DNA from 4 places in the Marinobacter sp. DS40M6 genome. Region 1 is predicted to be linked to each of the others. Evidence: predicted binding sites of a transcription regulator. Region 1 holds the regulator's gene; each other region holds the start of a gene.

Evidence for each region. The regulator sigma-54, encoded in region 1, starts transcription at its own class of promoters, with help from an activator protein. The targets are predictions, from matches to a motif close to ANTGGCATNNANNTTGCTNT.
Region 2: JJO78_RS02145 (CmpA/NrtA family ABC transporter substrate-binding protein) is a predicted target of sigma-54. The motif match lies at 3,180-3,199, and genes of this name have one in related genera.
Region 3: glnA (glutamate--ammonia ligase) is a predicted target of sigma-54. The motif match lies at 3,569-3,588, and genes of this name have one in related genera.
Region 4: JJO78_RS09420 (PEP-CTERM sorting domain-containing protein) is a predicted target of sigma-54. The motif match lies at 3,915-3,934, and genes of this name have one in related genera.

Annotation. Positions count from the first base shown of each region.
Region 1 covers NZ_JAFCAE010000004.1:269,575-275,518, forward strand. Annotated here, with positions in the region: gene JJO78_RS11980 (KpsF/GutQ family sugar-phosphate isomerase) at 1-497, shown strand, start outside; gene JJO78_RS11985 (KdsC family phosphatase) at 497-1,054, shown strand; gene lptC (LPS export ABC transporter periplasmic protein LptC) at 1,055-1,645, shown strand; gene lptA (lipopolysaccharide transport periplasmic protein LptA) at 1,728-2,261, shown strand; gene lptB (LPS export ABC transporter ATP-binding protein) at 2,239-2,964, shown strand; gene JJO78_RS12005 (RNA polymerase factor sigma-54) at 3,117-4,643, shown strand; gene hpf (ribosome hibernation promoting factor) at 4,768-5,076, shown strand; gene ptsN (PTS IIA-like nitrogen regulatory protein PtsN) at 5,172-5,642, shown strand; gene rapZ (RNase adapter RapZ) at 5,671-5,944, shown strand, end outside.
Region 2 covers NZ_JAFCAE010000001.1:486,607-492,550, forward strand. Annotated here, with positions in the region: gene JJO78_RS02135 (ABC transporter ATP-binding protein) at 1-484, opposite strand, end outside; gene JJO78_RS02140 (ABC transporter permease) at 665-1,660, opposite strand; gene JJO78_RS02145 (CmpA/NrtA family ABC transporter substrate-binding protein) at 1,685-3,040, opposite strand; gene JJO78_RS02150 (CmpA/NrtA family ABC transporter substrate-binding protein) at 3,253-4,494, opposite strand; gene JJO78_RS02155 (ANTAR domain-containing response regulator) at 4,517-5,143, opposite strand; gene JJO78_RS02160 (nitrate reductase) at 5,621-5,944, shown strand, end outside.
Region 3 covers NZ_JAFCAE010000008.1:63,872-69,815, forward strand. Annotated here, with positions in the region: gene glnL (nitrogen regulation protein NR(II)) at 1-977, opposite strand, end outside; gene JJO78_RS18200 (DUF4124 domain-containing protein) at 1,306-1,836, opposite strand; gene glnA (glutamate--ammonia ligase) at 2,012-3,415, opposite strand; gene typA (translational GTPase TypA) at 3,974-5,785, shown strand; gene pip (prolyl aminopeptidase) at 5,885-5,944, shown strand, end outside.
Region 4 covers NZ_JAFCAE010000003.1:392,241-398,184, reverse strand. Annotated here, with positions in the region: gene acnD (Fe/S-dependent 2-methylisocitrate dehydratase AcnD) at 1-128, shown strand, start outside; gene prpF (2-methylaconitate cis-trans isomerase PrpF) at 125-1,297, shown strand; gene JJO78_RS09425 (hypothetical protein) at 1,400-3,013, shown strand; gene JJO78_RS09420 (PEP-CTERM sorting domain-containing protein) at 3,118-3,837, opposite strand; gene prpD (2-methylcitrate dehydratase) at 4,137-5,621, shown strand; gene JJO78_RS09410 (PEP-CTERM sorting domain-containing protein) at 5,797-5,944, shown strand, end outside.

The sequences.
Region 1 (5,944 bases):
CGGCCACTTTGGTGATGGGTGATGCCCTGGCCGTGGCACTGCTTGAAGCCCGGGGGTTCAGCACCGAAGACTTTGCGCTCTCACACCCCGGTGGCAGTCTGGGCCGCAGGTTGCTGCTGCGTGTCAGCGATATTATGCACACTGGGGACCAGATCCCCCGAGTGCAGGAAGACACCACCCTCAGCGGCGCATTACTGGAGATTTCCCGCAAGGGACTGGGTATGACGACGGTCATTAATGCCGAGGGCGACCTGGTCGGTGTATTTACAGACGGCGACCTGCGCCGCACCCTGGACCGCTCCGTGGACATTCACAACACGCCGATTGCCGAGGCCATGACCCGCAACGGTCGTGTGATCCACGATGACCAACTGGCCGCCGAGGCACTGAACATGATGGAAGAGCTGAAGATCAACGCCCTGCCCGTCATCAATCGTGACGGCAAACTGACCGGCGCTATCAACATGCACGACCTGTTGCGGGCGGGAGTGATCTGATGGCTGACACTCTGCGCCCTCAATGGCCAGCGGAGCTGATTGAAAAAGCCGCTGCCATTCGCCTGCTGGCCCTGGATGTGGACGGCATCATGACCGACGGCACGCTGCTGTTCAGCGCTTCAGGCGATGAGATGAAAGGGTTCAATATTCTCGACGGCCTGGGCATCAAACAGGTTATGGCTGCTGGCATCAACGTTGCCGTCATTACCGGACGGCGCTCGCCGCTGACAGAGAAACGCATGAATGACCTCGGCATCCCACACCTGATGCAAGGCCGAGAGGACAAGAAAATCGCCCTGCGGGAACTGGCGGCACGGCTGGAGATCGCGCCACACCAGATTGCCTACATGGGTGATGACCTGCCGGACCTGCCCGCAATCCGTTACGCCGGACTGGGCATAACAGTACCCAACGGCTACTGGCTGGTGCGCCAGCACGCGGATTTTTGCACGTCGGCCGCAGGGGGTAGCGGCGCGGTCCGTGAAGCCTGCGAACTGCTGCTCTGCGCCTGCGGGCAGCTCAACGCAAGCCTGCAACCCTACCTGGAGCAGGACTGAATGGCCGCTGAAGCCCTCTTTACCCGGCCCTGGGTACGAACCCTGGGGCTGGCTGTCACGATAGTGGCACTGTTTTTCCTGCTCTGGCAAAGTGACGAGTCATCAGAGCCGGTGGATGCCGCCGCGCTGAGAGGCGAATCGGAACCAGACGGTTTCGTGGTCAATGGTCGCTATCTGTCTTTCGACGAGACCGGGCGGCTTACCGCACACTTCGAAAGCCCACGTATCGAGCAATTCGAGGCCCGCAACGAAACCATTATGGAATCGCCGAATGCGACGCTCTACGGCGACCCCGGCAACGCACCCTGGCAAGTCCAGGCCAACAAAGGCCAATTCATGGAAGCTGACGACCTGGTCCACTTGACGGGGGATGTTCGGGTGTCCCAGCAAGCCCAAGGTGGGCGCCCCCTGACATTAACCACGTCAACGCTGACACTGGATAACACAGAGCGTACTGTTTACACAGACGCCCCGGTGGAACTGACCGACTCGTTCAGCCTGACCCGCGCAACCGGCATGAAGGCCTGGATTGATGACCGAATCCTCGAACTCGACTCTGACGTGGAAGGACGCTATGAGACCGGCAAGTAAATTCATGCCCAACCCTCACCGCAATCGGCACCAACCGGTGGCATTGCGCCCGGCAGTCTCAGCGATTGTCCTGGCGCTGACAATGACCGTGGGCATGCCGTTCGCCGCGGCCTTTGATCTTGAGTCTGACCAACCCATCAGGGTCAATGCCGACAACGCGCGGCTTGACGAAGGCCAGGGCATTGCAACCTATACCGGCTCGGTTGAAATGAGTCAGGGCGATGCCAACCTTATGGCGGACAAAGTTGTACTCCACCGGGATGAGAATGGCGTCAGCCGCATTGAAGCCACCGGTACCCCGGCACGCTACCGCCAGCCTGCCATGGAAGGCCAGGGCGAAACCGACGCCCGTGCGCTAACGATCACCTGGTCCGCCTCCGACAACCGGGTTACCTTTCAGCGCGAAGCTGTGATCGAACAGGGCGGCAACCTGTTCCGGGGCGACGTCATTCATTATGACAGCGCCGAACGCGTGGTGACCGCAGAAGGCTCTGCTGACCAGGGCGATGGCAGCGGTCGCGTCGAAATGGTCATCCAGCCGCGCGGCAACGCCGGTAGCAATCCAGATAACAACCCTAACGGACAGGATATCGATGGCAGTTCTCAGGGCCAGTAACCTCGCAAAAAGCTACAAACAGAAGAAGGTCGTCATCGACGTTTCCCTGGAAATTCGCAGTGGCGAGATCGTCGGCTTACTCGGCCCCAATGGCGCGGGAAAAACGACGTGTTTCTACATGATTGTTGGCCTGGTTCCCGCCGACAACGGTCGAATCACCATCGACAATCAGGACATAACGCCGCTGCCCATGCATGGTCGTGCCCGCAAGGGAATCGGGTACCTGCCCCAGGAAGCATCCGTGTTCCGCAAGCTCACCGTACGCGACAACATACTGGCGATCCTGGAAACCCGCCGCGAACTCAAACGCGCTGACCGGGAGGCCAAGTTAGAGGAACTGCTTGAAGAGTTTCACATTACCCACATCCGCGATAGCGTCGGCATGGCCCTGTCAGGCGGCGAGCGACGACGGGTGGAAATTGCCCGGGCGCTGGCGATGGAGCCGGCGTTCATCCTGCTGGACGAACCCTTCGCCGGAGTCGACCCGATCTCCGTGAGCGACATCAAGCAGATCATCCGACACTTGCGGGACAAGGGTATCGGCGTACTGATCACCGACCACAACGTGCGGGAAACCCTCGACATCTGCGAGAATGCCTACATTGTCAGCGGCGGCCACATCATTGCCTCTGGTAATTCGGACGATATACTGGCCAACCAGCAGGTCAAGGAAGTGTATCTGGGCAACGAGTTTCGCCTGTAGTACACTCGGCAAAGAACTTGCTTGGTGCGGCAAGTAGCCAGCATACAAAGAGTTTTTGTGCAACCCCGGCTCCAGAAAGCGCCCTGATGACGTAAAGAGAGAGCCTGAGTGACGGAAGAGAGAGACCGAGTGACGGATCCTGAACCATGGTTATGAAAGCCTCACTACAGTTAAAGCTGGGCCAAAGCCTGACCATGACGCCCCAGCTGCAACAGGCTATCAGGCTTCTGCAGCTCTCCACCCTGGACCTCCAGCAGGAAATCCAGCAGGCATTGGAATCCAACCCAATGCTGGAAACCTCCGAAGACGACGACAACCAGAATCCGGAATCAACGGACAGTGACAACGAGTCGTCTGAAACAGCGTCAACCGAGGAATCCAACACCGCTTCAGACACCGCTGCTGAGTGGGACGAATCCGAAAACGGACCTGACTGGTCATCAGAAACGGACAGTCCCGACACCATTCCCGATGATCTTCCCGTCGACACCGCTTGGGATGACATTTACCAGTCAGCCCCCGCGTCAGCAGCCCGTAACGACGACGAAAACGACCACGACTTCGAAACCCGTAACTCCCCCACCGAAACGCTCCAGGACCACCTGGAATGGCAACTGAACCTGACGCCCATGAGCGAGCGGGATCAGGCCATCGCCCATGCCCTGATGGATGCGGTTGATAACCACGGCTACCTGACCTCTCCGCTTGAAGAAATTCATTCAGGCATGGTGGACGAATCCGACGAAGACCCGCTGGAACTGGACGAAGTGGAAGCCGTTCTTCATCGCCTGCAGCACTTCGATCCACCCGGCGTGTTCGCCCGTAATCTGCAGGAATGCCTGCTGATCCAGCTGAATCAGCTGCCCCCGGAAACACCCTGGCTGGCTCAGGCGCGACTGGTGATTACCCACTACATAAACCTGCTGGGTAACCGTGATTACGCCCAGCTGTTACGCCGCAGCCGCCTGAAAGAAGAGCAGCTACGGGACGTTCTGGCACTTATTACCGGGTTAAACCCCCGTCCCGGCGACACCCTGGATCAGGCCGAGCCAGACTACGTCATCCCAGATGTGATCGTGCGCAAGCACAATGAACGCTGGCGCGTGGAGCTGAATCCTGAAATTGCACCGCGCATTCGTGTGAATGCAAGCTATGCTTCTCTTATAAAGCGTGCTGACAGCAGTGCTGACAACACCTACCTGCGGGACCAGTTGCAGGAGGCAAAGTGGTTCATCAAGAGCCTGCAGAGCCGCAACGAAACCCTGCTTAAGGTGGCCACGCGCATTGTCGAGCACCAGCAGGGATTCCTGGATCATGGCGAGGAAGCCATGAAACCTTTGATTCTCTCGGATATTGCCCAGGCGGTGGAAATGCACGAGTCGACCATTTCAAGGGTCACCACCCAGAAATACATGCACACGCCGCGGGGCATATTTGAACTTAAGTATTTTTTCTCGAGCCATGTCAGTACCGACGAGGGTGGAGAGTGCTCATCCACGGCAATCCGCGCGATGATCAAGAAGCTGATTGCAACGGAAACTCCGAAAAAGCCATTGAGCGATAGCAAAATTGCAGCCATGCTAGGAGACCAGGGTATCAAGGTGGCTAGACGAACCGTGGCCAAGTATCGCGAGGCAATGCACATTCCTCCGTCCAACGAGCGAAAGCGATTGGTGTAGGAAGCGTCTGTTCCCGGCCTCACGGGGAGAGCCCTTTCCTGAAAGTATACCGCCTGCAGCATAACGCTGTGGCACACAGCCGGTATCCTAACGGGTGCCGGCAAGCTGAAAACAGGAGAAGCCTATGCAACTCAATATTTCAGGCCATCACGTAGAACTGACTCCCGCACTGAAAGATTACGTATCAGGCAAATTTGAAAAGCTTGAGCGGCACTTCGACCACATCAGCAATTGCCAGGTTACCCTTGAGGTGGAAAAAGTGCGCCAGATGGCGGAAGCTACGCTTCACGTGATAGGTGGTGAGATTCACGCAAAGGCCGAAAACAGCGATATGTACGCTGCCATTGATGGACTGGTAGACAAGCTGGACAGGCAGATTCTGAAGCACAAGGAAAAGAACGTAGACCGGATGCACGGGAACGGCGCCCGCTAGGACGACGCCCCCGGCATGACAGTTAATCGAGCTGCGGCACTGGCTAACCATGCAACACGTGCCGCAGCCTTTTTTTACGGAAATGCAGTCGATTCATGACCGACACATCCCTGACTATCGAGAACATTCTCGCGCCGGAGCTAACCCTTTGCCGGGTGCCTGCCTCTAGCAAAAAGCGGGTTATGGAAACCATTGCCGAGCAGATCCAGCAACACGACGCTTTGCTCAGCGACACCCAGATATTCACTAATCTGGTCGCACGGGAGCGACTGGGGAGCACGGGTATCGGACAGGGCATCGCGATCCCCCACTGCAGACTGGAAGGGCTGGATCACGTGGTTGGCGTTTTGCTGACCCTGGAAGAAGGCGTTGCGTTCGATGCTATCGACAACCAGCCGGTGGACCTCGTCTTCACCTTGATTGTCCCCAAGGAAGCCACCAGCGAGCATCTTGAGCTTTTGAGCCAACTTGCTGAAAAGTTCAACGAACGTGCATTCTGCGACCAGCTGCGTCAGTGCACTGATGCAGGCTCTCTCTATCGCCGGATGACAGCCGAAACAAGCTGAACAACTCCACATCCAAGGTGAACGGGCTATGAAACTGATCATCGTCAGCGGCCGATCAGGTTCCGGGAAAAGTACCGCGTTACATGTTCTGGAAGACCTGGGCTTTTACTGCATTGACAACCTGCCCATTGGCCTCCTGTTCCCCCTCACACAGGAAGCCACCAACCAGAACTCTCCCAGCCGGCTGGGAAAGATGGCGGTCAGCATCGATGCCCGTAACCTTTCCGGAGAATTGAGCAACTTCGAGGATATCTACCGCAGCCTTCAGGATACTGGCGTAACCATCGAGATCATCTATCTCG
Region 2 (5,944 bases), on a different contig from region 1:
TCAGCGCGTCCAGCGCGCCAAAAGGCTCGTCCATCAACAGTACGCTGGGCTTCATCGACAGTGCCCGGGCAATCCCCACCCGCTGGGCCATACCCCCAGAGATCTCTCCGGGGCGTTTATCCAAGGCGTGGTCCATGTTGACCAGCTTGAGGTTGTGAAGAATCCATTCCTTTCGCTCAGCTCTGCTCATGGATTTGCGGAATACCTGCTGCACAGCCAGTTCAACGTTCTCGTAAACCGTCAGCCAGGGCATTAACGAGTGATTCTGAAACACCACCGCCCGTTCCGGCCCCGGTGTGTTCACCTCATGCCCGTCCAGTACGCAGCCACCGCGGGTAGCCTGGAGCAGGCCGGCCACAATATTCAGCACAGTGGACTTGCCGCAACCGGAGTGGCCAATCAGGGAAACGAATTCCCCTTTTCGGATCTTCAGGTCGACGTTTTCCAGTGCTACGAATGGCCCATCTTTTGTATCAAAGGCCATCTGCACATTGGTCAATTCAAGATGCGACTTACTCATGTTCTTTCTCCTCTGGTTTCGGAGTACGAGCTGGCAGGGAGGGTGGTCCGGGGCACGCTGTGAATACGTCCCTGTACGCTCGACAAAAACATCCATGTTTTTGACGTCCCCGGACCACCCTCCCTGCCAGCTCTATGCCGAGTTTTATTCGTTCCAGGCTACTTTTTTCTGAATCAGTAGCATGATTCGATCAAGAAGGAAGCCAATAAAACCGATGGCCAGTACCGCCACCATTATTCGGCTCAGGGATTCACTGCTGCCATTCTGGAATTCGTCCCAGACAAATTTTCCGAGGCCGGGGCTCTGAGCCAGCATTTCGGCCGCTATGAGAACCATCCAGGCGATGCCCAGGGACACTCTCAGGCCGGTGAAGATCATCGGAACAGATGACGGCAACACGACCTTGCGAACGTGAGTCCAGAACGACAGTTGCAGCACTTTTGAAACGTTTAAAAGATCGGGATTTACCGCTGAAACCCCAACGCTCGTGTTAATCAGCGTTGGCCACAGGCTGCACAGGGTGACTGTGATCATCGAGGTCAGGAATGACTTCTCGAACATCGGGTCATCACTCACGTACGTAGCGGAGACCACCATCGTGACCAGCGGCAGCCAGGCCAGTGGCGATACCGGCTTGAAAATCTGGATCAGAGGATTGATGGCCGCCGAGAAGTGGCGGTTCAGGCCGATAATGATGCCTAGAGGCACGGCAATAAGGGTTGCCAGTACAAAGCCGGCCAACACCGTACCCAGGCTGGTAAAGATCTGGTCGATGAACGTGGGTGCGCCGGGATAGTCGCGGATTTTCACCTCCGCGTCCGGGTTCTCCGCCAGGATGCGTTCGTTGCGATCCTCCTGCATGGTGACAAACTGCGCCGCCCGGTCCCGCTGGTTGCTGTGCTCCTGCCACAACTGCCCAGACTGCTCCAGCACATCGGCGGGGCCCGGGAAGGCCCCCAGCGATGTTTGCACCTGGGGCGCGGCCAGATGCCAGAAGCCGAGGAACAGCGCGATACCGATAGCTGGCAGCAGCAACTGGCGGAAGGTTTCGGCCAGGTTCTGGCCGGACAGCTTTTCCGTCAACGCACGGAGCCAGCGTTGGCCTGATGATAACGAGTCGGTCTGGCTGAGCGTGGTCATGTGATGTCTCCTGACACTCAAGTCTTAAGGGGTTTGCGAGCCTTTCAGGCCAATCTCAAAGCTGTCGATGTAGGCGTTCGGTTCCCTCGGAGTGAAGGCCACGCCGTCGATCAGCTCGCCCTGGTGCGGGCGCGCAAAGTTTTCCGCATCCAGGTCCGGGAAATCCTCTGCCTTGAGCGTGCCGTCCTCGATCAGGGTTCGGGCCGCTTCCTTGTAGATATCCGCGCGATAGACCTTGGCTGCGGTTTCCATATACCAGTCGTCGGACTTCGGCTCGGCAATCTGCCCCCAGCGGCGCATCTGGCTCAGATACCAGATGGCATCGGAGGGATACGGGTAGGTGGCGTAGTAGCGAAAGAACACGTTGAAGTCCGGCACCTTGCGGACATCGCCTTTCTCGTACTCGAAGGTGCCGGTCATGGAGTTAGCGATCACTTCCTCGTCGGCGCCCACGTAGCTTGAGCGGGACAGGATTTTCACCGCCTCTTCACGGTTGGCGTTGTCATTTTCATCCAGCCAGTGGGCGGCGCGGATCAGTGCACGAAGCAGCCTGAGATGGGTGTTGGGATACTGTTCTGCCCAGGCTTCAGTAACACCGAATACTTTCTCAGGGTTGTTGGGCCAGATTTCGTAGTCGGTGATGACCGGCACGCCGATGCCTTTGAACACTGCTTGCTGGTTCCAGGGTTCGCCCACGCAATAGCCCTGAATGGTGCCGGCTTCCATGGTGGCCGGCATTTGCGGTGGCGGCGTGACCGACAGGTGAACGTCGGCGTCTATGTTGCCGCTGGTGTCACCACGCTGGGGAGCGTAATAGCCTGGGTTCAGGCCGCCTGCAGCGAGCCAGTAACGAAGCTCGTAGTTGTGGGTGGACACCGGGAAAACCATGCCCATGCGAAAACGCTCGCCCTTGTCACGGTACTGGTCGATGACCGGTTTCAGAGCAGTGGCGCTGATCGGATGAGCGGGATTGCCGTCGCTGCCGTCTTCAATGTGTGGGCGCATTTGCTCCCATACGTCGTTCGATACGGTAATGCCGTTGCCGTTCAGGTCCATGCTGAACGCGGTGATGATGTCCGCCTGGGTGCCGTAACCAATGGTCGCACCAAGTGGCTGGCCTGCCAGCATGTGGGCGCCATCAAGGGTGCCGGTCACCACGCCGTCGAGCAGGACTTTCCAGTTGGCCTGGGCTTCGAGTTCCACGAACAGGCCTTCATCCAGGAAAAATCCCTGTTCCCAGGCAATGGCCAGTGGCGCCATGTCCGTCAGTTTGATGAAGCCGAGCTTCAGGTCTGGCTTTTCGGCCGGGCCGATGTCGGCGTGTACTGAGCCCGCCGCCGTCAAGATCAAGAATGTCGCTGCCAGTGTTCTCAGTTGCATGGTGCTCTCCCGGAGTATTATTCAGACAAAAAAAAGCCTGCCCCCCGTTTCCGGGATGCAGGCCTCAATGCCTGATGTTCTGTCAGTTTTCGTCACTGCCGTTTACCCGCGCAGTGAATGCAAGATCGTCCATGTTGACAAAGCAGTCTGCGTGCCATGTTTTTAAGTTATTGATATTTATAAATAATAATGAATGAGCACAAAAATGAGTGTTATTGAGGGCGGGATTTCGTGGCTGTTTTAGTGCGTGACGCTTCTTTATTGGGCGTAGCCATGGGGTTGTCGGCCAGCCAGTCGTGGAGGTGCTCTCCCAACAGGCGGTCGCTGGCAACATCCACGGGGCCGTAGCGCCCCGACAGGGTAAAGGGGAGTTGGTGCCGGCCCTCAGTCTTGCTGTCGATAACCGGTGCGTCAATGCCCATGGAAGCTGCGGCGTTGCGGAACAGATCCGGCCTGACGACCTGACGAACCATGTCGCCGTCCACCGGGCCGAGTTGACCCCGGAGCGTCAGGCGGGTTGCCAGCCAATGGGCTTGTGACAGCCAGGGGAAGTTGGCGGAGTGGCGAAAAAAGTGTTGATGCAATCGCGGATGGAACAGACTGTACGGGTGGTTATCCAGCACGTTGATCTGTTCACCCAGATACTCGGGCCTGGCCAGGATGTCCCGTAGCAGGCGATGGTTGTGAGGGTTATCCAGCCACTGACAGGCTGCAAGCAGTGCCCGCAACAGGTGCCGGTGCATCACGTTGTGCTGCTCCGTCCAGTCGGCGCGCATACCCAGAACCTTTTCAGGGGCGTTCTGCCAGATCTGGTGGCCGGAATGGAGAATATGCCCCAGCTTCTCGTACTCCAGCAAGCTGTTCCAGGGCTCACCGACGCAGCAGCCTTCGATGGTATTTGATCGAAACGCGTCCACCATCTGTATCGGGGATACGGGGATGATCTGCACGTGCTTTTCCGCGTCTGGCCCGGCAGAGGCCAGCCAGTCCCGGAGCTGAAGGTCATGGCTGGACCAGGGCGCCACGGAGGCCAATCGTATTGGCTCGCCTCTGCCCCTGGCCACGCGTATCAGCGCGCGAGCGGTGGCAATGGGGTTCTCCAGATCCGTGGCTGAATGGGTCAGTTCGTGATGCAGCCGAGCGCTGAGGGTAATCCCGTTGCCGTTGCGGCTCAGCACCATGCCGACCACAACGGGCACTTTGGGGCGGTCGGTCGCCAGGGACATACTCAGCGGCATCGGCGCCAGCATGTGGCCGCCGTCCAGCAGGCCAAAACTGACCTTGTCGCGCAATGATGCCCAGGAGCCTTCACGCACCAGTTCCACGTCCAACCCTTCGGCATCAAACAGTCCCAGCTCTCGCGCAACAATCAATGGTGCGCTATCGAGCAGCGGCACAAAGCCGAGGCGGACATTGAATCCGGGATGCTTGTGAAGCGGGGTTGGACGAACCATGGATGCTCCCTAACAGCGTTGATCAGGATGCTTTCTGGATGGCACCGGCCGAGCCCTGGCTGTGTCGTTCCAACAGCTTGATAACGCGCCCCGCCATCACCGCCAGGCGTTCGCTGTGCTCCATGGCAGAGCTGCGCAGCATACGATAGGCCGTTTCCTCGTCGCAGTTTTCATGCCGCATGATCAGCCCTTTGGCTTTCTCAATAACCTTGCGGTCTTCCAGTGCCGAGCGGGTTTCCTCCAGCTCTGTCCTCAGTGCCTGAAAGGATTCGAACTGCGCTACGGCTGAGTCAATGATCGAGCGAACCCGGTCCGGCTGTATGCCGTCGACAACGTAGGCGCTGACCCCCGCCTTCACTGCGGCATGGATGGTGGCGCGATCACCGGGCTGGTCGGCGAAGAAAACGATGGGCCGGGGTGCGTGAGTGTTGAGGGTGCTCATGTTCTCCAGGGTATCCCGGTCGGGCGAGTCCATATCAATGATCACCATGTCCGGCTGGTCGCGGGCAACCGCTGCGGTTAGGCCGGTAGCATCCGGGCGCTGGCGAATGACTTCATGGCCCTCATGTCTGAGCGCCTGGCAAACCTGGCTTGCCCGTTCGGGGTCCTTGTCGATCAGAAGGATGCGAAGGGGTTCTGGCGAATTCATGATGGTTTCCTCGATGTACAGGCATTGGATGCCTTTCTCTTTAACGCTGTCAGCAAAACGGTTCCATCAGTGTCAGTGCAATAAATTTGCCAGGGTCACGGGAAGTGCCTTGCGAGCAGGGGAATAGCCGTTTCTCAAGGTCATGGGCAAATATTTTTATTCGTTAACTGTGCGCTCTGATTGGGCGTTTTTGAGCGTTTTGCACTGTTATGACTCCTGGCACGGGGGTATTGAGCGGTCCCAGAGTTTGCTGAAACACCTGCTGGCCGGTTTTCTCCGGGAGTGGCCCTGGATTTGCACGGGCTTTGGGAAACGTTTGTAGCGAAAGCTGACACGCCAACCATAAACTGCCAGGCCCGGGGTTACTTGATCCCGGTACTGAATGCTGGCAACGAAGCCCGCATGCCCGGTTCCTGCCTGTTCAGGGAGTTCCGGACATTGCGGGCTTTTTTGTGCGTGTAACACTCAGGAGACACCGTGGACTTACTCAACACTACTGGCCCGGACCCGGTTCATACCACCTGCCCCTATTGCGGGGTAGGCTGTGGCGTGATGGCCTATTCCGACGGCGGCACACCGGTGGCCGGGGACAAAGACCACCCTGCGAACAAGGGGCGTCTGTGTGTGAAAGGTGCCAGCCTTCACGAAACCACCGGCCAGGAAGACGGACGGTTGCTGTTCCCGATTGTCAGGGGGCGCCGCAGCGAATGGGAGCAGGCGCTGGACGAGGTGGCGCATGCGATACAGGACAGCGTCAAGACTCACGGCCCACAGTCGGTGGCCTTTTACCTGTCGGGCCAG
Region 3 (5,944 bases), on a different contig from region 1:
GACAGGCCGAGGCCTGTGCCGCTGGCTCGCCCACTGATCATCGGGTAGAAAACGTTTTGCAACAGATCCGGTGGTATGCCCGGGCCGTTATCAATCACATCCACGCGGCACACCAGGCGATGGCGTTTGTGGCCGATGGTGAACTGTCGCAATGCGCGTGTGCGGAAGGTGATCGTCGGCTGTTCGTCGCCGGTCATCTCCGCCTGGTTCTCGAACGCGGCTTCCATGGCGTTGCGGGCGATGTTAAGGAAAGCCTGAATCAGCTGTTCCTTGTCGCCCTGGAACTCAGGCAGGCTGGGATCGTAATCTCTTCGGAAGTTCAGGCGGCCGCGGCTCTCAGCTTCCAAAAGGGTTTTGACGCGCTCCAGAACCTCATGAATATTGGTGGACGCCATTTTTGGGGCTTTGTTCGGGCCGAGCATGCGGTCCACCAGGGTTCGCAGGCGGTCCGCTTCTGCAATGATCACCTGGGTGTATTCTTTCTGGTCTTCGTTGTGCAGCTCGCGGTCCAGCAACTGGGCGGCCCCGCGAATACCTCCAAGAGGGTTTTTGATTTCATGGGCCATGCCCCGGACCAGTATCCGGGTGGTTTCCTGCTGGGAGATGATGTCTTCTTCCCGGCTGATCCGTAGCAAGCGGTCCCTGGGCTGGATTTCGATCAACAGTTCCGTTGGCTCAAGGCTTATGGGGGACACGGAATAATCAACCGTTAGCCGCAATCCGCTTGTCAGTATGAACTCCGCTTCGCGTCTGGTGTACGACTGGCCATTCTCGGCTGCCGCATACAGTGTTTGCAGGGCATCTTCAGAGTCGATCAGGATGTCGTTGATCGGGGCTCCCTTACTTCTGGTTACGCTGGTTTCAAACAGACTTTCGGCCGCCGGATTCAGGTACTGGACCCGCAACCCGTCACTCAGCACCAGTACGGCTGTGGTCAGGCTGTCCAGTATGCTTTTGTATCCGGCCGGTATTGCCATTCGTTTGTCCCTTTTGATGGGCCTTGCGGGTTGCTAAGGCAGTTTTGCAAAAAACGAACCACATTGGCTGTTCGTGGCTATGACAGTGCGCATTTAGCGGGCATGCGGGTTACAGGCCTGTGAACACGGCGTGGTGTAGTGCAGAAATATCATTGCGTAAAGCCTGCCCGCGGATATCCGCCCTGGGAATGGTCAGAGTATGGCTTTTTTATGGTGCGATCGCACTAAAATGGTGCAATCAAGAATGGCGTGGTGGTTCGCTAACCGCTACAGGTCTGCGTTTGTATGGCGCCCCGGCTCGAAGCGGTCGGGGCCCCGGAAGGGTGCATCAGTTGTTGACGCTGGGCCGGTGGATGGTGAAGGTAATGGTTTCGCCGCTCTTGACGGTAACACCGTTGCTGTCGACGATATTGACGCCTGCATCGTGGGTGCCGCGAAACACATTGCGCACCATCACTGTCCCGGAAGCGCTCTGGCCAACCGGTTGGCCGTCGAGTGTCACTTCGTACTTGTGGCTGCCCCGAAGGCCAGGTGAACTGGTCACGCGGAATTCCACGTCGCCGCTGCCACTGTGGAAGGCCTGGTCATCGCCCGGCGCGAGGAAACGGACGCTGTCGTAGACGGAGCCTTCCTGTTGCACTTTTTCCCGCAACCGCTCTGGCTCACGAACCGCTTCGAGTTTTGGCAGGGTGACCGTGGTGACCGGTTTCACTTTGATCTCCTCAGCAGGCGTGCCTTCCGAGGGTTCGTCGGTATAGGTAACGTTGCCCTGAGCATCCACCTGGCGATAGACCTCGGCGGAAACCGGAAACGCCGCGAGAGCGACAATGCCTGAGAGTAGTGCGAACCGTGCATTCATAGAGACAACCTGTTTGATTGTTTTATCCGATTATCAGCGCCAGTCATGAGTATTTCAACGCCATTACCCGGTAGCTTGGTTACATTCCGTTAAGGCTGGCCGAAATGTGCGGTCGTACACGAAAAAGCCCCGCACGAGGCGGGGCTTTTCTGGGTTGCTGATCCTTACGAACGGATTAGCAGGAGTAGTAGAGCTGGAACTCGACCGGATGTGTGGTCATGTTCAGTTTCTCAACTTCACCGCGCTTCAGATCGATGTAGCCGGCAATCATGTCCTCGGTGAACACGCCGCCGCGGGTCAGGAATTCATGATCTTCAGCCAGGCAATCCAGAGCTTCGGACAGGGTTTCAGCAACCTTCGGAATGTTCAGCGCTTCTTCCTTCGGCAGGTCGTACAGATCCTTGTCCATGGCATCGCCCGGGTGGATCTTGTTCTGGATACCATCCAGGCCGGCCATCATCAATGCAGCGAACGCCAGGTACGGGTTGGCCGCCGGGTCAGGGAAACGCACTTCGATACGACGTGCTTTCGGGCTGTTCACGTATGGAATACGGATGGAGGCCGAACGGTTACGGGCGGAGTAGGCCAGCATAACCGGTGCTTCGTAGCCCGGAACCAGACGCTTGTAGCTATTGGTTGCAGGGTTGGTAAAGGCGTTGATGGCCTTGGCGTGCTTGACGACACCACCGATATAGTAAAGCGCTGCTTCGCTCAGGCCGGCATAGCTGTCACCTGCGAACAGGTTCTTGCCGTCTTTGCTCAGGGACATGTGTACGTGCATGCCGGAGCCGTTATCACCAACCACAGGCTTGGGCATGAAGGTGGCGGTTTTACCGTAGGCGTGGGCCACGTTGTGTACGCAGTACTTGAGAATCTGCACTTCGTCAGCCTTGCGGGTCAGGGTGTTGGCGCCAACGCCGATTTCACACTGGCCAGCGGTGCCGACTTCGTGGTGATGAACCTCAATTTCCAGGCCCATGGATTCCATAGCGGCACACATGGCGCCACGCAGGTCGTGCAGGCTATCCACTGGCGGAACCGGAAAGTAACCACCTTTAACACCCGGGCGGTGACCGATGTTGTTGCGATCGAAGTCTTCGCCGGATACCCAGGCGGCTTCTTCAGAGTGGATGTGGTAGGAAGCGCCCTGCATATCCACATTCCATTTAACAGAATCGAAAACAAAGAACTCAGGCTCTGGACCAAACAGGGCACCGTCAGCGATGCCGGTGGACTTGAGGTACTCTTCCGCACGGCGGGCAACGGAGCGTGGGTCACGCTCATAGCCCTGCATGGTGGAAGGCTCTACGATGTCACAGGTAATGTTCAGTGTGGTTTCTTCGGTGAACGGGTCCAGCACGGAGGTGCTGTCGTCCGGCATCAGAATCATGTCGGATTCATTGATGCCTTTCCAGCCGGAGATTGAAGAGCCGTCGAACATCTTGCCGTCGCTGAAAAAGTCCTCGTCCACCTCGGTGGCCGGCAGCGTTACGTGTTGTTCTTTGCCACGGCTGTCAGTGAATCTCAGGTCGATCCATTTGACTTCGTGTTCCTTGATCAGATCAATCGTCTTGGACATTGTGCATGCTCCGTCTGTTATCCCGCCGTGCGGGCGATTTCTGTGTACATTGTTGCCGGATCGTTCAGCAGTGCTGACTCCCGATCTTTCTTTCAGGTAGGGCAGCTTAACAAAAGCTGTTGCGAGTTACCTGCAAATTCGGCTGCTTAAGGTTTAGCAATAGCCTTGCCAGTTTTTGATGCATGCGCCACAAGTGCGCAATACCAAGGCGTTCGGGCTGTTTTGGAGCGATATGTGCTGATTGGGTGGCCCTATCGCTCTTTCGTGGTGCGTTAAAACGGTGCGATAGCTGAAATAATGCACCAAAATGATGCGGTTGGGTTGTTGCTTCGATAAGCGTTTTTCTTCATATAAACGCAAGTGAGTTTGCTATATACTGCGCGCCACTTCATTTTTGCCTCAGGTATTCAGCACAGACGCTGAGTTTCTTCAGGGGGTATTCGGGCTTCCCGGCCCGACAAATGAAATTCATTTTACGGATTTGAGACGGCATGTAAGGGGCTTTGCGCCTACTGAAGACCTCTCAGGTCATTCAGTGCATGCTGCAGGATTATAGTTGTGATTGATAAACTTCGTAATATCGCCATCATCGCCCACGTTGACCATGGCAAGACCACACTGGTTGACCAGCTTCTTCGCCAGTCCGGCACTCTGGATCGCAAAGAGCTCGAAAACGAGCGTGTCATGGACTCCAATGACCAGGAAAAAGAACGTGGTATTACCATTCTGGCCAAGAACACGGCGCTGAAGTGGCACGACTACGACATCAATATCGTGGACACCCCGGGTCACGCCGATTTCGGGGGTGAAGTCGAGCGTGTCATGAGTATGGTCGATTGCGTGTTGCTCGTGGTTGACTCTATTGATGGCCCGATGCCACAAACCCGGTTTGTCACCCAGAAAGCGTTTGATGCGGGCCTGCACCCGATTGTCGTCGTGAACAAGATTGACCGCCCTGGAGCTCGCCCGGACTGGGTAGTGGATCAGGTGTTCGACTTGTTCGACAACCTTGGCGCCAGCGATGAGCAACTGGATTTTCCGATTGTCTACGCCAGTGCCCTGAACGGCATTGCCGGAATGGATCACGAAAAGCTGGACGACAACATGGACGCGGTTTTCCAGGCCATCGTTGATCACGTACCTGCACCCAACGTCGACCGGGATGGTCCGTTCCAGATGCAGATTTCCCAGCTGGACTACAACAGCTTCCTGGGCGTTATTGGCATCGGCCGCATTATGCGCGGCAAAATTAAAACCAACTCTCCGGTTACGGCCATTGGTGCCAACGGCAAAAAGCGCCAGGGCCGTATTCTCAAGATCATGGGCCATTCCGGGCTGCAGCGTGTTGAAGTCGACGAAGCGCAGGCGGGCGACATTATTTGCGTCAGCGGCATGGATGAGCTGTACATCTCTGACACCTTGTGTGACCAGGCCAATGTTGAAGCCTTGCCGCCGTTGACGGTGGATGAGCCGACGGTTTCCATGACGTTCCAGGTCAACGACTCACCGTTTTGTGGCAAGGAAGGTAAGTTTGTCACCAGCCGCAACATCAAAGAGCGTTTGGAAAAAGAGCTGCTGCACAACGTTGCTCTGCGAGTTGAAGAAGGTGAGTCGGCAGATAAGTTCAAGGTATCCGGCCGTGGCGAGCTGCACCTCTCAGTGTTGATCGAAAACATGCGTCGCGAGAACTTTGAGCTCGCCGTGGGTCGTCCGGAAGTGGTTATCCGTGAGATCGATGGTGTTAAACAGGAGCCGTACGAAAACGTCATCATCGACATCGAAGAGCAGCACCAGGGTGCGCTTATGGATCAGATGGGGCTCCGCAAGGGTGAAATGACCAACATGGTGCCGGACGGAAAGGGCCGTATGCGTCTTGAGTATACGATTCCGGCGCGCGGGCTGATCGGTTTCCGTAACGCCTTCCTGACCATGACCTCCGGTTCGGGTATTCTGACTTCAACCTTCAGCCATTACGGCCCTATTAAGAGCGGTGATGTGACCAGTCGTCAGAACGGTGTGCTGGTGTCAATGGCAACTGGTGCCGCGCTGACTTATTCGCTGGAAACACTGCAGAGCCGGGGCAAGTTGTTCCTGGATCCCGGCCAGGAAGTGTACGAAGGTCAGTTGTGTGGTATTCACAGTCGTGACAACGATCTGGTGATTAACCCCACCAAGGGGAAGAAGCTGGACAATATGCGTGCGTCCGGCAAGGACGAGGTCATCGGCCTGGTGCCGCCGATCAAGCATACCCTTGAGCAGGCTCTGGAGTTCATCGATGAAGATGAATTGGTGGAAGTGACGCCCAAGTCGATCCGCCTGCGCAAGAAGCTTCTGACCGAGAATGAGCGTAAGCGCGCTCATAAGAAGTAATCTTCAGTACGTGATATTAAGGGGCGGTGCCAATGTGGCCCGCCCCTTTTTCGTTGTCTTCAGCTAAACTCCGGTTAAATCCTTTGTCCGGAGCGCCTCATGCTCACCCTGTTCCCTGATATCAAGCCCAACGCCCAGCATCGCATTGCGGTTGATCCG
Region 4 (5,944 bases), on a different contig from region 1:
ATGGCAGCACCGAGCGTGTGCCCGTGATCTGTCGTCTGGATACAGCGGAAGAAGTGTCTATCTATAGTGCTGGTGGCGTGCTTCAGCGCTTTGCCGAGGACTTCCTGCAATCGGAGGGCGCCGCATGACCCACGCGCCCCAGATAAAAGTTCCCGCCACCTACATGCGTGGCGGCACCAGCAAGGGCGTGTTCTTTCGGCTGAAGGATCTGCCGGAAGCGGCACAAGTCCCGGGCAAAGCCCGGGATAACCTTCTGCTGCGTGTGATTGGCAGCCCGGACCCTTACCAGAAGCAGATCGACGGCATGGGCGGAGCCACCTCCAGCACCAGCAAAACCGTGATCCTGGCCGAGCCGACGCAACCGGACCACGACGTGGACTACCTCTTCGGTCAGGTGTCCATCGACAAGCCGTTCGTCGACTGGAGCGGGAACTGCGGCAACCTGACCGCCGCCGTCGGCGCATTTGCCATCAATGGTGGTTTCGTCGCTCAAGAGCGCATTCCGGAAAACGGTATTGCCACGGTTCGCATCTGGCAGGCCAACATCCGGAAAACCATCGTTGCCCGCATTCCCATCACCAATGGTGAAGTGCAGGAAACCGGTGATTTCGAACTGGACGGCGTGACCTTCCCGGCTGCCGAAGTCCAGGTGGAATTCATGGACCCCGCCGATGGCGAAGGCGCCATGTTCCCCACCGGCAACCTGGTGGACGACCTGGACGTACCCGGTGTTGGCACCCTCAAGGCCACCATTATCAATGCCGGCATTCCCACCATCTTCCTGAATGCAGAAGACATTGGCTACAAGGGCACGGAACTGCAGGACGATATCAACAGCAATCCCGAGGCCCTGGCGATGTTTGAAACCATCCGCGCCCACGGTGCTGTCAAAATGGGACTGATTCAGTCCGTAGAAGAGGCCGCCAGCCGCCAGCACACGCCCAAGGTGGCGTTTGTGGCAAAGCCTTCTGCCTATTTGTCTTCCAGTGGCAAAGCCATTGGGGCAGGGGATGTGGACGTGCTGGTGCGGGCCCTTTCCATGGGTAAGCTCCACCACGCGATGATGGGAACAGCCGCCGTTGCTATTGCTACTGCAGCTGCCGTACCGGGAACTCTGGTTAACCTGGCCGCCGGCGGCGGTGACAGAACCTCCGTGACCTTCGGCCACCCATCAGGCACCTTGCAGGTTGGTGCGGAAGCCAGTCTGGTCAACGGCCAGTGGACAGCCACCAAAGCCATCATGAGCCGCAGCGCGCGAGTGCTTATGGAAGGTTGGGTTAGGGTGCCCTTGATCTAATTGTGACGCTGGTTGCGACAGGTTTCACGATTCCAGAATTCAGCGCTTGTAAGCTCTTTGAATAAAAGAGATAAACGCTTAAATTTCAACGGAATGTGAAAAATGTCGCAACCATTCGGTCCGTCTGGCCTTCCTCTTATTGTTTGTTCAATCGCCTTGGCATTGGTTGGATGTGGTGACGGTGGATCCTCCTCATCATCGAATTCTTCGCAAGCTGGGCAAGACAACGCTGGCCCCGGAGTGACGGCGAAATCCCTGCCTGAACTGGATGGCTATATTGAGCACGACTATTCCTTACGAGGCACGAACGAGAACCCACGGGTTTATCGTCGTAATCTTGAATCTCACTCGCTGGCTTATGTGCAGGCAGGGGATAAGGTGGGTGGGCAGGTATTTGCCGGGGGTGTCTTTACCGACAATCTGTTCGCTCCAGCCGCCGTAACCGCAAGCTCAACCAGCGTGTCGATTCACAGCCGCGTTGATGGAACAAGTGTCAAACTGTCGAATATTGGTGGCGGGCAGGAACCTTGTTCCGTTAAGGGTTTCGTGAACAGTGACCTGTCGACAGGACTTGTCAATCTGGCGATGTCCGGCGGTAATCTGACATGCGACCTCTCGGTTGATTCCGACGACACGCATTACTGGTGGACATTGGGAGCCAATACGTTCGAGGTCTGGGAAGCGGATGGGGTGTCATCCTACACGGATGTATTCTTCAACGGCGACGGCGATATCGATTTTGTGGTCGCCAATAACTATGCCGAAAGGACGATCATCCTGTATGGAGAGTCAGGCGCTGAGCTGAAGCGGGTGGCGGGAAGCACTTGGGTGCCGAGAGTCTACCCCATGGCAGAACCCGGCCCCACACGGGATGAGACGTTTGTGGGTGTGCTCAGTGACGGCGAGTTTTTGATTACATCAGTTGCAATGCTGTTGGACTCCGGTCTTGCAGGCGCACAACCTGTGCTGTCGGGACTTTCTGAGTCTGCCAGGTTGGCGTCACTCTCTTTGATCGAGGACGACAAATACACAATCATCGCGGACCGTGGCGTGTTGCACAAGGTCGATGAAATCAATCGATCTGCCTCTTTGTTTGCTGATTTCTCAGATAAGTTTGCGGATGGTTGGGCGCTCGACGATGTTGTCGTTATGGGCGACAAAGCCATCGCTTTATGGACGACTTTTCAGGGTGCTGATCGCTCAGACCCTCTCGGTGAAGTCTATACCGTCGATCTGAGTTCGGGTGAGGTCGATTTGCTTCTTGCGGTGGAATCTACGTTTGTTGCTTCTCGAACGGAATCACTGCTTTTCGTCAATTTCCTGGATTTCTCAGGTCGTAACAGAACCCTGATTGTAGGCCGGCCCGGTGGCCCGGTTGTGCCTAACGCGGAAACCTACTATGCAACGTCGATGAATCTGACTCGTGGCGGAGACCGAGCAAAAGTGCTGGCGATGAGCTCTTCCATCGAGAGGGATGTGCTCAGCCCTGCGGGATTGCTCAACCCCGACATATGGGCCGTCAATGAAACCACCGGGAACATAACAAGCAAGGTAATGACGCTGCCTTACAATTGTTACTCTATGGACTCTCTTTATGCGATTAACAGTCACCTCAGTGTCGTGTCTTTCTGTGAGGATGGGTTCGCAATAGAAGAGCTGGAGCTAGAGAGAGGGACATTGAGTTTCGTCACCTCGGATCTGCGGGCAATAAACTGAAGGGTAATGATTGGAAAGCTAAAAGCCTCACCAGCTTGAGCCTGGAGGCCCACGTTCCGGCTCCGCAAAACACCTGTCGAGCTTGCGGAGCCGAAGCGCTCTACTTATGCCTTGCGACTACGGCGACGCAGTCCAAAACCCAGGGCGCCAAGCCCCAGCAGGGCCAGGGTGCTGGGTTCCGGAACCGGGTTGGTCGGAGTAATCGGGCTACCGGCGTCGAAATCGTTGTTGTCAGTATCGCTCAGGAAGCTGAACATGCCTGAGAACAGGCTGCCATCGAAATCGATAGCCATGGTTGTAAACAGGTCGTCGTAAAATACACCATCGAGGGAAAGCTTGTCGGAGTATTCAACGTTCACGGTTGTGCTATCCGTCAGATCGCCGGAATTGGACAGTCGAAAAGGCTTGCCCAGGGCTGAATCTGGTGAGCGGGAGTCGCTACCAACAATGTCAAAGATCGTGTTTCCCGGACGCCCGTTCAATACGATGCTGGTGACGTCTTGAACGGAATTGAAGGTAAACGGGGAGCTGTAGGTGTCTCCATTGATAGACAAGCTCCAGCCACTACCGATGGCTTCGCCATAGGAAGAGCTGCCGACTGTACCGTCAAATGCCACGGTTTCACAGGCTGCGCTGGCAAAGCAAGTAGTGACTTCCATGCCGTCCATCAGCGAGCCGTCGGTTGAATACCCGGTCAGCATTTCGGTGTTGTAGAGGTCGCCGTCAGAGTTGACGACGTTTACGATGGGGGCTGCGTAAGCGTTCCCAGCCATTGCAGCGGCCAATCCCAGGCCAATCACTATTTTGTGGTCAAATCCTTTCATACTTCATTCTCCTTGCGTTTTTACAGATATCCATATTCACCCCGCGTTTCCTGCAGAGTGGTCTCCGGACTGCGTTCTCAGCAAGAAAAAAGCCAGCTTGGATATTTTTCGGTTAAAACAGCCGGTTGCCATTTTCTGAATACTCTGGTCACCGGTGAGGCATTGAAAAGTGTATAAAAAGTCAACGCTTAAGATCTGGATGGCTGTATCCCGGCCGGGCCGATGTACTAACCTGTTTGGCATGACTGTTTTTCGTTCTTAGTCTCTCACTGAGATCCAAAACCAATAAGGGATTCGCAATGAGCTCCAACGCTGATCAGAACATTCGCCCCGACTATGACGACGTCCTGCAGGCAATCGCCGACTACGCTCTCGGCTATCGGATAAAAAGCAAAGAGGCTTGGAATACCGCGAGAAACTGCCTGATAGATACCCTCGGTTGCGGCCTTCTCGCCCTGCGTTTTCCTGAATGCACCAAGCACCTTGGGCCGCTGGTTGACGGCACCGTTGTACCCCATGGCGCCCGTGTTCCGGGCACTCCTTACAGACTCGATCCGGTAAAGGCGGCCTGGGATATTGGCTGTATCGTGCGCTGGCTGGACTACAACGATACCTGGCTGGCGGCGGAGTGGGGCCACCCCTCGGATAACCTGGGGGGCATACTGGCCGTGGCGGATCATCTGTCCCAGAAGCGGGTGGCGGAGGGCAAGGCGCCCCTGACCATGCGGGATGTCCTGGAGGCTATGATCATGGCCCATGAAATCCAGGGGGTGCTTGCACTCGAAAACTCGTTTAACCGGGTGGGGCTGGATCACGTTGTGCTCGTCAAGGTGGCCTCAACCGCTGTTGTCGCAAAACTGATGGGTGCCAGTCGCGATCAAATGCTGTCGGCCTTGTCCCATGCCTGGGTGGACGGTCAGGCGCTGCGAACCTACCGTCATGCGCCGAACGCTGGCTCCCGAAAATCCTGGGCGGCGGGAGATGCAACGTCCCGGGCCGTGCGGCTGGCCGATATTGCAATGCGGGGAGAAATGGGTATCCCGGGGGTGCTCACGGCGCCCCAATGGGGCTTCTACGACGTTCTGTTCAGCAAAACCAATAAAGATCAGAAACTGAAACCTGAGGACAAGCGTCAGTTTACTTTACCCCAGGCTTTTGGCGCCTACGTGATGGAAAACATTCTGTTCAAGATTTCCTTCCCGGCCGAGTTCCATGCTCAAACAGCGGCGGAAGCAGCGGTCATACTTCATCCCGAGGTAAAAGACCGCCTGGATGACATCGAACGAATCGTTATCACCACCCACGAATCTGCCATCCGTATCATCTCGAAACAGGGCACATTGGCAAACGCGGCCGACCGGGATCACTGCCTTCAATACATGGCTGCTGTACCGCTGATTTTTGGGAGGCTGACAGCGGAGCATTATGAAGACAGCTTCCATGAGGCCAATCCGATGATCGACCAACTCCGAGACAAGATGGACGTGGTTGAGGATGAGCGATACACGCGTGAGTATCTGGAAGCAGATAAGCGCTCAATTGCCAATGCGATTCAGGTGTTCTTCGCCGACGGCACCAGCACGGATAAGGTGGCAGTTGAGTATCCCATTGGCCATCGCCGTCGCCGAAAGGAGGGGATTCCCCTGCTTGAGGATAAGTTCCGCCATAACCTGGCGACCCGGTTTCCTGGTCAGCGCTGCGAGAAGATCTTTAACCTGTGTAAAGATCAAGCGCTATTGGAGTCGACCCCCGCACACGAATTTGTTGATCTGTTTGTTATCTGAACTGATTGGAGCGCCTGCTCTCCGGGCATAGCGAGGGGTTGTCGAAAAACTTTACATTGAGAAAATGTGCGGGCTTCTAACTGACTGAAAATGAACCAGTTGAAGCCGTGGCACGTCTTATGCAGTAGTTACTCCCTATCGAAGACGATTCTGTCAGCTTATATGGAGTACTGATATGAACACACTACAAACAGTCGGCGCCATTGGGGTTCTCCTTGGCGCCTGCAACTGGGCCAGCGCTGCGCCCATTCTCAGTATTAGTAGCCAGGGCGCTACAGCGGCCGCCTCCGCGGAACAGGACTTCCTGGACGCTGCGCATTCCG